3 regions of the Microbacterium sp. PA5 genome follow, and region 1 is predicted to be linked to each of the others. Evidence: predicted binding sites of a transcription regulator. Region 1 holds the regulator's gene; each other region holds the start of a gene.
The links. The regulator LexA, encoded in region 1, represses DNA repair genes until DNA is damaged. The targets are predictions, from matches to a motif close to TCGAACANNTGTTCGA.

Region 1 (3,269 bases):
CTTGGCCGACTGTCGCCCGGCGACCTCGCCCGGCCCTCCGACGCGGAGCGGGCCGCGGCGCAGCAGGATCTCGGGCTGCCGCTGCTTCCGACGACGACGATCGGCTCGTTCCCGCAGACCGCGGAGATCCGCCGGGCGCGCGCCCGCCACGGGCGTGGGGAGCTCGGCACGTCCGCCTACGAGAGCTACCTGCGGGACGAGATCTCCCGCGTCGTGGAGCTGCAGGAGGACCTCGGCCTCGACGTCCTCGTGCACGGAGAGGCGGAGCGCAACGACATGGTGCAGTACTTCGCCGAGCACCTCCAGGGCTTCGCGGTCACCCGCAACGGCTGGGTCCAGTCGTACGGATCGCGCGCCACGCGACCCTCGATCCTGTGGGGCGACGTCTCGCGGCCGGCACCGATCACCGTGGGATGGTCGAGCTTCGCCCAGTCCCTGACCGCCCGTCCCATGAAGGGCATGCTGACGGGGCCGGTGACGATCTTGGCCTGGTCGTTCGTCCGCGACGACCAGCCCCTCGCGGAGACGGCCGACCAGGTCGCGCTGGCGCTGCGCGACGAGATCGCCGATCTCGAGGATGCGGGGATCCGCATCATCCAGGTCGACGAGCCCGCCCTCCGCGAGCTCCTGCCCCTGAAGGCGGCGCAGCAGCCGTCGTACCTGGCGTGGTCGGTGGCTGCCTTCCGGCTCGCGACGGGCGGGGCGGCAGCGCGCACGCAGGTGCACACGCATCTCTGCTACTCGGAGTTCGACGTCGTGATCGATGCGATCGCGGCCCTCGATGCCGATGTGACCTCGATCGAGGCGGCGCGCAGCCGCGGGGAGGTGATCGACGACATCGCCGCGGCGGGGTTCTCCCATGGCGTCGGTCCGGGGGTCTACGACATCCACGCCCCCCGCGTGCCCTCCGTCGACGAGGTCGCCGAGCTGCTGGAGCGGGCGGCCGATGCGCTGCCGCTGCGGCAGGTGTGGGTCAACCCCGACTGCGGTCTGAAGACGCGTGGCTACGACGAGACCGTGGAGTCGCTGCGCAATGTGGTCGCCGCGACCGAGCGCGTCCGCGCGAAGGTGGCGGCGCTGAGCTGACGCCGCCGGGGCGGCGCGTGCCCGAGCCCGGCCCGGTCAGACCGCGCGCAGGACGGCGACGACCTTGCCGAGGACGACGGCGTCGTCGCCGAGGATCGGCTCGAAGGCCGTGTTGCGGGGGAGCAGCCAGGTGTGCCCGTCGCGCTGGCGGAAGGTCTTGACGGTCGCCTCGCCGTCGAGCATCGCCGCGACGATGTCGCCGTTGTCGGCGACGGGCTGCGAGCGCACGACCACCCAGTCGCCGTCGCAGATCGCCGCGTCGATCATCGACTCGCCGCTCACCCGGAGCATGAACAGGTCGCCCTTGCCGACGAGCTGACGGGGGAGGGGGAAGATCTCCTCGACCTGCTGGTCTGCGGTGATGGGGACGCCGGCGGCGATGCGCCCGACCAGGGGGACCATCGCGGCGTCGCCGACCGCGGGCGCCTCGTCTGCGGGGTTCTCGGCGGCGCTGCCGGGCAGGTCGATCAGCACCTCCATCGCGCGGGTCTTGCCGGGGTCGCGGCGCAGGTAGCCGCTGAGCTCGAGCTGGTTGAGCTGGTGCGTGACGCTGGAGAGCGACTTGAGTCCGACGGCGTCGCCGATCTCGCGCATGCTCGGCGGATAGCCGTGACGCGCGATCGATCGCTGGATGACCTCGAGGATCGCCAGCTGCTTGTCGCTGAGCGACTTGCGTCGACGGGTCTGGGGCTTGTCCCTGGCCGACCGGATCTCGTCCATGGCCGCGCTCCTCTCGAGTCCTCCGGAAGGTCAGCGCCTTCGAATGTCGGAGGTGGGTGATGGGGTCTAGATATCGAAACCGTATCCGGTCTCGTCGCAGCCGAGCGTGAGGCGATCGCGTGTCGCGTTCGATTCATCTGCGATGTCGGATGCCCTTGACACCATACTTGTATCGAAGATAGATTCGGAAGAGAACTTCGCACCCGGCCCTCCCGGCCGAGAGTCGGGTGCGAAGTTCCGAACTCCGAACTCGGATCCCCGGGAGGAATCATGACCACCATCGACATCGCCGCAGCATCCGCGCTGACTCCGGCGACCCGCCTGCGCCTGACGACGCGCGGTCGGCGCGTGGTCGCTTTCCTCGCAGCCCTGCCGGCGGTCGCCGCGCTGGGCATCGCGATCGTCTCCGGGGGCGCCGCCCTCGCGTCCGCCGACCGCGAGGCGGCGTCGCCCGAGTTCGCGACCGTGACCGTCCTTCCAGGCGACAGCCTGTGGTCCATCGCCCAGGAGGTCGCACCGGCGGCCGACCCCCGCGACGTGGTCGACGCGATCGTCCGTCTGAACGCCCTCGGCACCGCACAGCTCGACGCCGGCCAGGAGCTCTCGATCCCCGCGGAGTACGCGACGCAGGAGTGAGCGGTCCTAGCATGGAGGCGTGAGTTCACCCATCGACGGCCGCGTCCGTCTCGAGGACCTGCCCCTGCGCGAGGATCTGCGCGGACTGACGCCGTACGGCGCTCCGCAGGCGCCCCTTCCGGTGGCGCTCAACGTCAACGAGAACACGCACCCCGTCCCCGAGGAGGTCGCGGACGATATCCTCGACGGCATCGCCCTCGCTCTGCGCGAGGTCAACCGGTACCCCGATCGGGAGTTCACCGCGCTGCGCGAGGGGTTCGCCGACTACCTCGGACACGGCCTCGAACGTGACCAGATCTGGGCCGCCAACGGGTCGAACGAGGTGCTGCAGCACCTGCTGCAGGCGTTCGCGGGGCCGGGACGTTGTGCGTTCGGCTTCGGGCCGACCTACTCGATGTACCCCCTGCTGACGCGTGCCACGGGTGCCGAGTACGTCTCGGGCACGCGAGAGCCCGACTACACGGTGTCGCCGGAGTCGGCGGCATCGCAGATCGCGGACGCCGACCCCGACGTCGTGTTCCTCTGCGCCCCCAACAACCCGACCGGCACGCCCCTGTCGCTGGAGGTCATCGAGTCGGTGTACGAGGCCGCCCGCGGCGTCGTGATCGTGGACGAGGCCTACCAGGAGTTCGCGCCGCGCGAGGAGAGGTCCGCCCTCACGCTGCTGCCGGGCCGCGAGCGGCTGGTCGTCTCGCGGACGATGAGCAAGGCCTTCGCCTTCGCGGGGGCGCGCGTGGGCTACCTCGCGGCGGATCCCGGCGTCATCGACGCCCTGCGTCTGGTGCGGCTGCCGTATCACCTGAGCGCGCTCACGCAGGCTGCCGCCA
Region 2 (3,269 bases), 950 kb from region 1:
ATGTCGGCGGTCTTGCCGGACGAGATGAACGTCTTGGCGCCGTTGACGAGGTAGCCGCCGTCGACCTTCTTGGCGGTGGTCTTGATGCCGCGCAGGTCCGAGCCCGCACCCGGCTCGGTCATCGCGAGGGCGCCGAGGATCTCGCCGGTCGCCATGCCGGGCAGCCACTTCTCCTTCTGCGCCTGCGTGCCCATGTGCACGAGGTAGGGGACGGCGAGGTCGTCCTGGATGCCGAAGGCACCGGCGAGCGATCCGGCTCCGGCGCGGATGACCTCCTCGTTGACGACCGCGCGGAAGCGGTAGTCCTGGAGCATCCCGGCGCCGCCGAACTCCTCGGGCACGCTCAGGCCGATGATCCCGGCCTCGCCGGCGGCGAGCATGGTGGCGCGGTCGACCTCACCGTCGGCGTCCCACTTCTCGCGCGCCTCGTTGGTCACGTACCGCTTGCAGAACTCCTTGACGACGTCGCGGAACGCCTCGTGGTCCTCGTCGTAGATGTCGCGCTCCATCGTGCGCCCGTCCTCTCATCCTCGAGTGCCGCTGCCGCAGGGTGTGCGGCAGGGCCGGCCGTGGGATTGCATCCCGGCATCCATGGTACTGGGTTTCAGGCGTCGTAGTCAGGTGCGGCGGGGAGTCCGAAGAAGTCCTCGAGGGTGCCGTAGCCGCCGGCGTCGTACGCCTCGGCCAGCTCGACCCCGATGTAGCGCAGGTGCCACGGCTCCCACGAGTAGCCGGTCGTCGCGGTCGCGCCGTCCTCGTAGCGGATGATGAAGCCGAACCGCCAGGCGTTGTCGACGAGCCACTCCGCCTCGGCGGTGCCTTTGAAGCCGTCGTGCGACCCGCAGCCGCCGTCGCACGCGACGACGTCGACCGCCAGCCCCGTCTGGTGCTCGCTGTGCCCGGGGCGGGCGCTGCGCAGGTCGGCGGCGGCCCGGCCCCGCGAGGCCACGTAGCCGTTGTAGAGGTCGACCTGGTAGGCGTACGGGCGGAAGGCGCTATCGACGCCGAGGGTCCCGACGCCGTCGGCGACGATCGCGGCGGCGAGCTCGTCGAGGGCGTCGGCGGCGTCGGCCCGCAGCCATCCGCCGCCCGAGACGACCCGGATGCCCTGCGGCTGCGCCTGGGGCGTCGGCCAGTAGTCGAGGGGATCGAGGGCGTTGCGCTTGTTCACGACGACCCACGTTCTGCCCGCCTCGGTCACGTCGATGCAGGGGGCCTCGCCGGATGCCACGGCTGCACGGAAGGCCTCTCCGCCGCCGAGAGCCGCGACCACCTCGGCGTCCGTCCCCGAGGCCAGCGCGTCGACGACCGCGGGGTCGTCGCAGACCGCAGGGGATGTCGGAGCAGGGGCCGGGCTCGTCGGAGCGGGCGAGGCCGGCGTGGGAGCTGCGGTGGGCGTCGGCGCGGGGGAGGTCGCGGACGGCGAGGGGGGCGCCTCCGCCTCGCCGTCGCTCGGACGCGGCAGCGCGAACGTGGCGATGGACGCGCCGACGACGAGCACGAGCGTCACCGCCAGCACGCGGCGGCGGACGAGCCGCACCCGGCGCGACGTGCGGTGGGCGCGGCGCGTGTGGGGGGACGCGGCGGGCACACTCCATTGTCGCGCGACGGCGCGCGGCGCCCGGGATTGCGCGATGTTCGACTGTCGTCGCTCATGGGTTGACGGAGTGTCGAATCTGTGTTCCCCTGGGAGGATGAGGTGGCAGGGTCAGCAGGTGGGGGCGACGGACCCCGACGCGCTGCCCGGCCTGGAGTCCCTCGGCGGGCTCGTCCGCAGCGTGACGACGCCCGAATTCGCGGGCATGACCTTCCACGAGGTGCTGGCGAAGTCGGCGCTCAACCACGTTCCCGGTCCGTCGGCCATGCCGTTCGACTGGACCGTGAACCCCTACCGGGGCTGCAGTCACGCCTGCGTCTACTGCTTCGCCCGTCGCACGCACGAGTACCTCGACTTCGACTCCGGCGCCGACTTCGATCGCGAGATCGTCGTGAAGACGAACGTCGCCGAGGTGCTCCGCCGCGAACTCGCCCGGCCGTCGTGGGCGCGCGAGCACGTCGCGCTGGGCACGAACACCGATCCGTACCAGCGCGCCGAGGGGCGCTACCGGCTCATGCCCGGCATCATCGAGGCGCTCGCCGACAGCGGCACGCCGTTCTCGGTGCTGACCAAGGGCACCCTGCTGCGCCGCGACCTGCCGGCGCTGGCGGCTGCGGCGTCCGTCGTCGACGTCGACGTGTCGATGTCGATCGCCATCAGCCACGACGCCCTGCGCGAATCGCTCGAGCCCGGCGCGCCGACGTTCCGCGCGCGGGTGGAGACGATCCGCGCGGCGAGCGAAGCGGGTTTCCGCCCGATGGTCTTCCTCATGCCGATCCTCCCGCACCTCACCGACGACGCGGCGATCATCGACGACGCGCTGCGGCAGCTGAGGGAGGCGGGCGCCCGCCGCGTCGTGTTCGGGGCGCTCCACCTGCGCCCCGGCGCCAAGGAGTGGTTCTGGCAGTGGCTCGAGCGCGAGCGTCCCGACCTGCTGCCGCTCTACCGCGGGCTGTACCCGGGCGCGTCGGTGAGCGCGCCGGTCGGCTACCGCAAGCTGCTGTCGGCGCGGGTGCGGCCGCTGCTGCGCCGCCATGGCCTCACCGGCGGGGCGGAGGACGACGCCCCCGCGCCGCGCGCGTCACGCCTCATGCCCGTGCGCGCCACGGCATCCGCGTCGGCTCCCGCGATGCTCTTCTGACGCCCTCGCTCCTGCCCCGCCCCGCCCCGCGCGCGCCGCCGCGCCTGCCGCCGAGCCGACACGTTTCCGCCCAACCGACACGCGATGTCCCGTGCAAACCGTGTCGGCTCGCACGGGACGTGTCGGCTCGGCGAGAGGGAGAGAGAATCGCGTCAGGCGTTGGCGGCCCGGACGGCGTCGAGCGCGGAACCGGCGAACTCGCTCCCCGTCTCGACCGTGAGGGTGCCGGTGACGGTGATCCACACCCGGCCCGTGAAGACGTAGACGACGGCGATCGTGCCGAACTCGCTCTCCTCGGAGTGCGTGAACGCGGTCGCACCGGCGATGGTCGTCGCGCGATACGACGCCGCCGTGCGCAGCGACGACACGAGACGGTCGCGCGCCGCCGTCGTCAGCTCGGCGGCCACGACGCTGAACCCGCCGTCGGAGAACGGGATGCCCCACGAGCACACCTCGGACTGCACAGCCCGGGCCGCGGTCTCGGCGGCCAGCGGCCCCGGCATGTGGTCCGCCGCGGAGCCGCCGGCATCC
Region 3 (3,269 bases), 1.5 Mb from region 1:
CGCGCTGTCGCTGGCGCCGCTGGCGGTCGTCCTCGTGCTCGCCGCGCTCGATGCGTCGGTGCGCTCGGCGCACACGCTCGCGCTACTGGCAGTCCTGGCCGCCGTCGGCGCGGCCGTACGGATCGCGAGCACCGGAGTCGGCGGCGTGGAGGCGCTGTTCGTGCTGCTCATCCTCGCCGGCCGCGCCTTCGGCCCGCGCTTCGGGCTGCTCCTCGGGGCAGCGGCGATCGCGCTGTCCGCGGTCATGTGGGGCGGGATCGGTCCCTGGCTGCCGTTCCAGATGTTCGCCTGCGGCTGGGTCGGGGCGGGCGCCGGCCTGCTGCCGCGGCGCGTGGGCGGTGCGGGGGAGATCGCCATGCTGTGCGCCTACGGCATCGTCTCGTCGTACCTCTTCGGCCTGGTGATGAACATGTGGTTCTGGCCGTTCGCCGTCGGCGCCGGGACGAGCATCTCGTACGTGCCGGGCGGGTCGCTCGCCGAGAATCTCGGCAACTTCCTGGTCTACTCGCTCGTCACCTCCACGGCGACCTGGGACACCCTGCGCGCCGTCACCACCGTGATCGGGCTCCTGCTCGTCGGCCGCGCGGTGCTGTCGTCGCTGCGCCGCGCGAAGCCCGTGGTCTCCCCTGTCGTCTCCTCGGTGGCCTCCCCGGTCGTCTCCTCGGCGACCTCCCCGGTGACGCGACAGGCCTTCACCCGCCGGTGACCGCCGGGTAGCGTGGCCGTCGGAGGCGCCATGCTCACCATCGGATCGATCGTCATCCGCGTCGACGACCTCGCCGCGGAGATCGCGTTCTGGACGGCCGCGCTCGACTACGTCGCCCGCGAGCCGATCGACGAGGACTTCGCCCTGCTCCACCCCGCCGCGGGACCGGGCGCCGGCCCGAACATCTCGCTCGACGCCGTGGCCGCGCCGCGCATCCTCCCGCCGCGCATCCACCTGGATCTCTACGCCGAGGACCAGTCCGCGGAGGTCGCGCGCCTGACTGCCCTCGGCGCCCGCGAGGTGCACTGGGACAAGCGGCCTGCCGATGCCGATTACGTGATCATGGAGGACCCAGAGGGCAACCGGTTCTGCGTGATCGACGCCGCCGACTGGTCGGGCTGGACGGCGCACCGTGGGAAGCTGGAGGGGTCATGAAGATCAGGAACTCCTCCGACTGGCGCGATGCCATCCCGTTCGACACCCCGCTGCGCGCGTCGGAGGCGGTTCCTGGCGAAGCGACCCGGTGTGCGACCTGCGGCCCGTCCTCCGAGGTGCGGGAGCGCGAGGAGCTCTGGGTCGTCAAGCATCGGCACCCCAACAACCCGGCGGGCTTCGTCCGTCTCTACTGCCTGGCGCATCGCCCGGTGATCGCCACCCGGCCCGAACCGGTCGCGAAGGCTCCGCGCGAGCGCCGCGCGCCACGAGCCGCCTCGTCGACCCGGGTCGCAGCTCCGACCGTCCCCGAACGGCCGGCGGTCTTCTGCCCGGACTGCTTCGTCGAGGTGCCGGCCACCGGCGTGTGCGGCATGTGCGGTCAGCGGGTGGGCTGAGCGTCAGTCGTCGGGCGCCGATGTCGAGGGCCCCGGTGACGGGCGTGAGGTCGCGCCGTCGTCGACCGGCCGTGCGCCGTCGAAGGGCGTCAGCGTGGTCCAGCCGGACTCGGCGCGTGTGAGGAACAGACGCAGCGGCTCGGCCTGCAGCATCTGATCGCCGTCGCCATAGGGCCGGGCCGAACAGGAGTCGGCCGTCGATCCCACGCGCAGGCTCGTGCCGGCACCGCCGTCCACCGTGCCCTTCTCGACCTCGGCGACGCGCACGGTGTAGGCATTGGCGTCGTAGCCGAGGATCGACATCGTGCCGTCGCGCTCGATGCCGGTCGCGACGATCACGAGGTCTGCGGCCGCCGCCCGCTGCTCGTCGGTCTCGTAGGCGACCCATGACGCGCAGGCCACTCCCTCGCCGACCAGCGGTGCGGCGCTGCATCCGGCGACGGCGCACAGCGCTCCGGCGATCAGCGCCGCGGTCAGGATCCTTCGCATTCTCCGCCTCCACGAGGACAGTGTCGCGACCACCGCCGACATCTCGAAAGAGTGCCGACGAGTTATCCACAGATCGAACAAATCTTCGAAACTCGGCTCCTCGAGGCGCGAGGATGAGGTCATGACGAACACCGGATCCGGCCTCGAGGGCCACACCGCCGCGGCGGACGCGTTCGTCACGCGCGCAGTCGAGGCGCACCGTGCGGTCGCGCGGTCGCAGGCCGCGCTGACGGCGGTGTTCGCAGAGGCGCATCACTGGGCGCGCGAACTGGCCGAGTCGTTGCCCGGCGCCTCTTCGAGAACAGGTGACCTCGAGCTGCGCGACCTGGCGGCGCAGCTCGGCGCGGCACTTCACGTGTCCGACCGCACCCTCCAGGGGCAGCTCGATGCCGCAGCCTCACTGGCGCACCTGTTCCCCGCGACGCTGGCCGCGTGGAGCGCAGGAGAGGTCAGCCGCGCACACGTCGCCGCGATCGTCGAGGCGGGTGCCCCCGTGGTCGACGATGCGGCGCGCGAATGGTTCGAGACGCGGGCGCTCGCCCTGGCTGTCGACGTGACGGCCGCGCAGCTCCGACCGGCCGCGCGGGCGCTGGCCGAGCACGCGCACCCGGAGTCACTCCACGACCGTCACGAGCGCGTCCGCAGCGGTCGCCGAGTGGTCGTGAACGATCTCGACGACGGCATGGCGCGCATCCTGGCGGATCTTCCGGCGGTGCTGGCCTACGGAATTCGGGATCGACTGACGGCGATCGCACACGAGGTCGACGCGGCCGAACGCGTGGCGGACGGACACGGCGACGATGGCGGCATGGCCGGGACCGACGAGACCGACCAGATCGACGACGACGGTGAGAACCGCTCGGGCGGAGCCGGACGCCGGACGATGGACCAGCTGCGCGCCGACGTGTTCGCCGACCTCCTGCTCGGCGGCGCTCCCACCGCCCACAACACCGCCCACGGCACCGGGCATGCCGACGCCGGCGGCGACCTGGGTCGCATCACCGCGCAGGTGCAGGTGACGGTGCCGGTGCTGACGGTCCTGGGAGCGTCTCGGGAACCCTGCCTGCTCGCGGGCTACGGTCCGATCCCTCTCTCGCAGGCGCTCGAACTCGCCGGTGCCGCGTCGGGATGGGATCGCGTGATGACGAGCCCCGTCGATGGATCGGTGCTCGCTGTCGATCGCTACCGCCCCTCCGAGCAGCTGCGCCGTTTCCTGCGGGCCCGCGACGAGCACTGCCGGTTCG

Region 2: the regulator LexA is predicted to act here: its motif matches at 1,671-1,686, upstream of ACPWUT_RS00700 (Rv2578c family radical SAM protein).
Region 3: the regulator LexA is predicted to act here: its motif matches at 2,099-2,114, upstream of ACPWUT_RS12090 (DUF222 domain-containing protein).

Annotation. Positions count from the first base shown of each region.
Region 1 covers NZ_CP187567.1:1,088,154-1,091,422, forward strand. Annotated here, with positions in the region: gene metE (5-methyltetrahydropteroyltriglutamate--homocysteine S-methyltransferase) at 1-1,086, shown strand, start outside; gene lexA (transcriptional repressor LexA) at 1,123-1,806, opposite strand; gene ACPWUT_RS04985 (LysM peptidoglycan-binding domain-containing protein) at 2,077-2,442, shown strand; gene ACPWUT_RS04990 (histidinol-phosphate transaminase) at 2,462-3,269, shown strand, end outside.
Region 2 covers NZ_CP187567.1:142,565-145,833, reverse strand. Annotated here, with positions in the region: gene ACPWUT_RS00710 (acyl-CoA dehydrogenase family protein) at 1-509, opposite strand, end outside; gene ACPWUT_RS00705 (M15 family metallopeptidase) at 605-1,591, opposite strand; gene ACPWUT_RS00700 (Rv2578c family radical SAM protein) at 1,695-2,738, shown strand; gene ACPWUT_RS00695 (hypothetical protein) at 2,891-3,269, opposite strand, start outside.
Region 3 covers NZ_CP187567.1:2,543,324-2,546,592, forward strand. Annotated here, with positions in the region: gene ACPWUT_RS12070 (ATP-binding cassette domain-containing protein) at 1-706, shown strand, start outside; gene ACPWUT_RS12075 (VOC family protein) at 737-1,141, shown strand; gene ACPWUT_RS12080 (glucose-6-phosphate dehydrogenase) at 1,138-1,536, shown strand; gene ACPWUT_RS12085 (hypothetical protein) at 1,540-2,025, opposite strand; gene ACPWUT_RS12090 (DUF222 domain-containing protein) at 2,147-3,269, shown strand, end outside.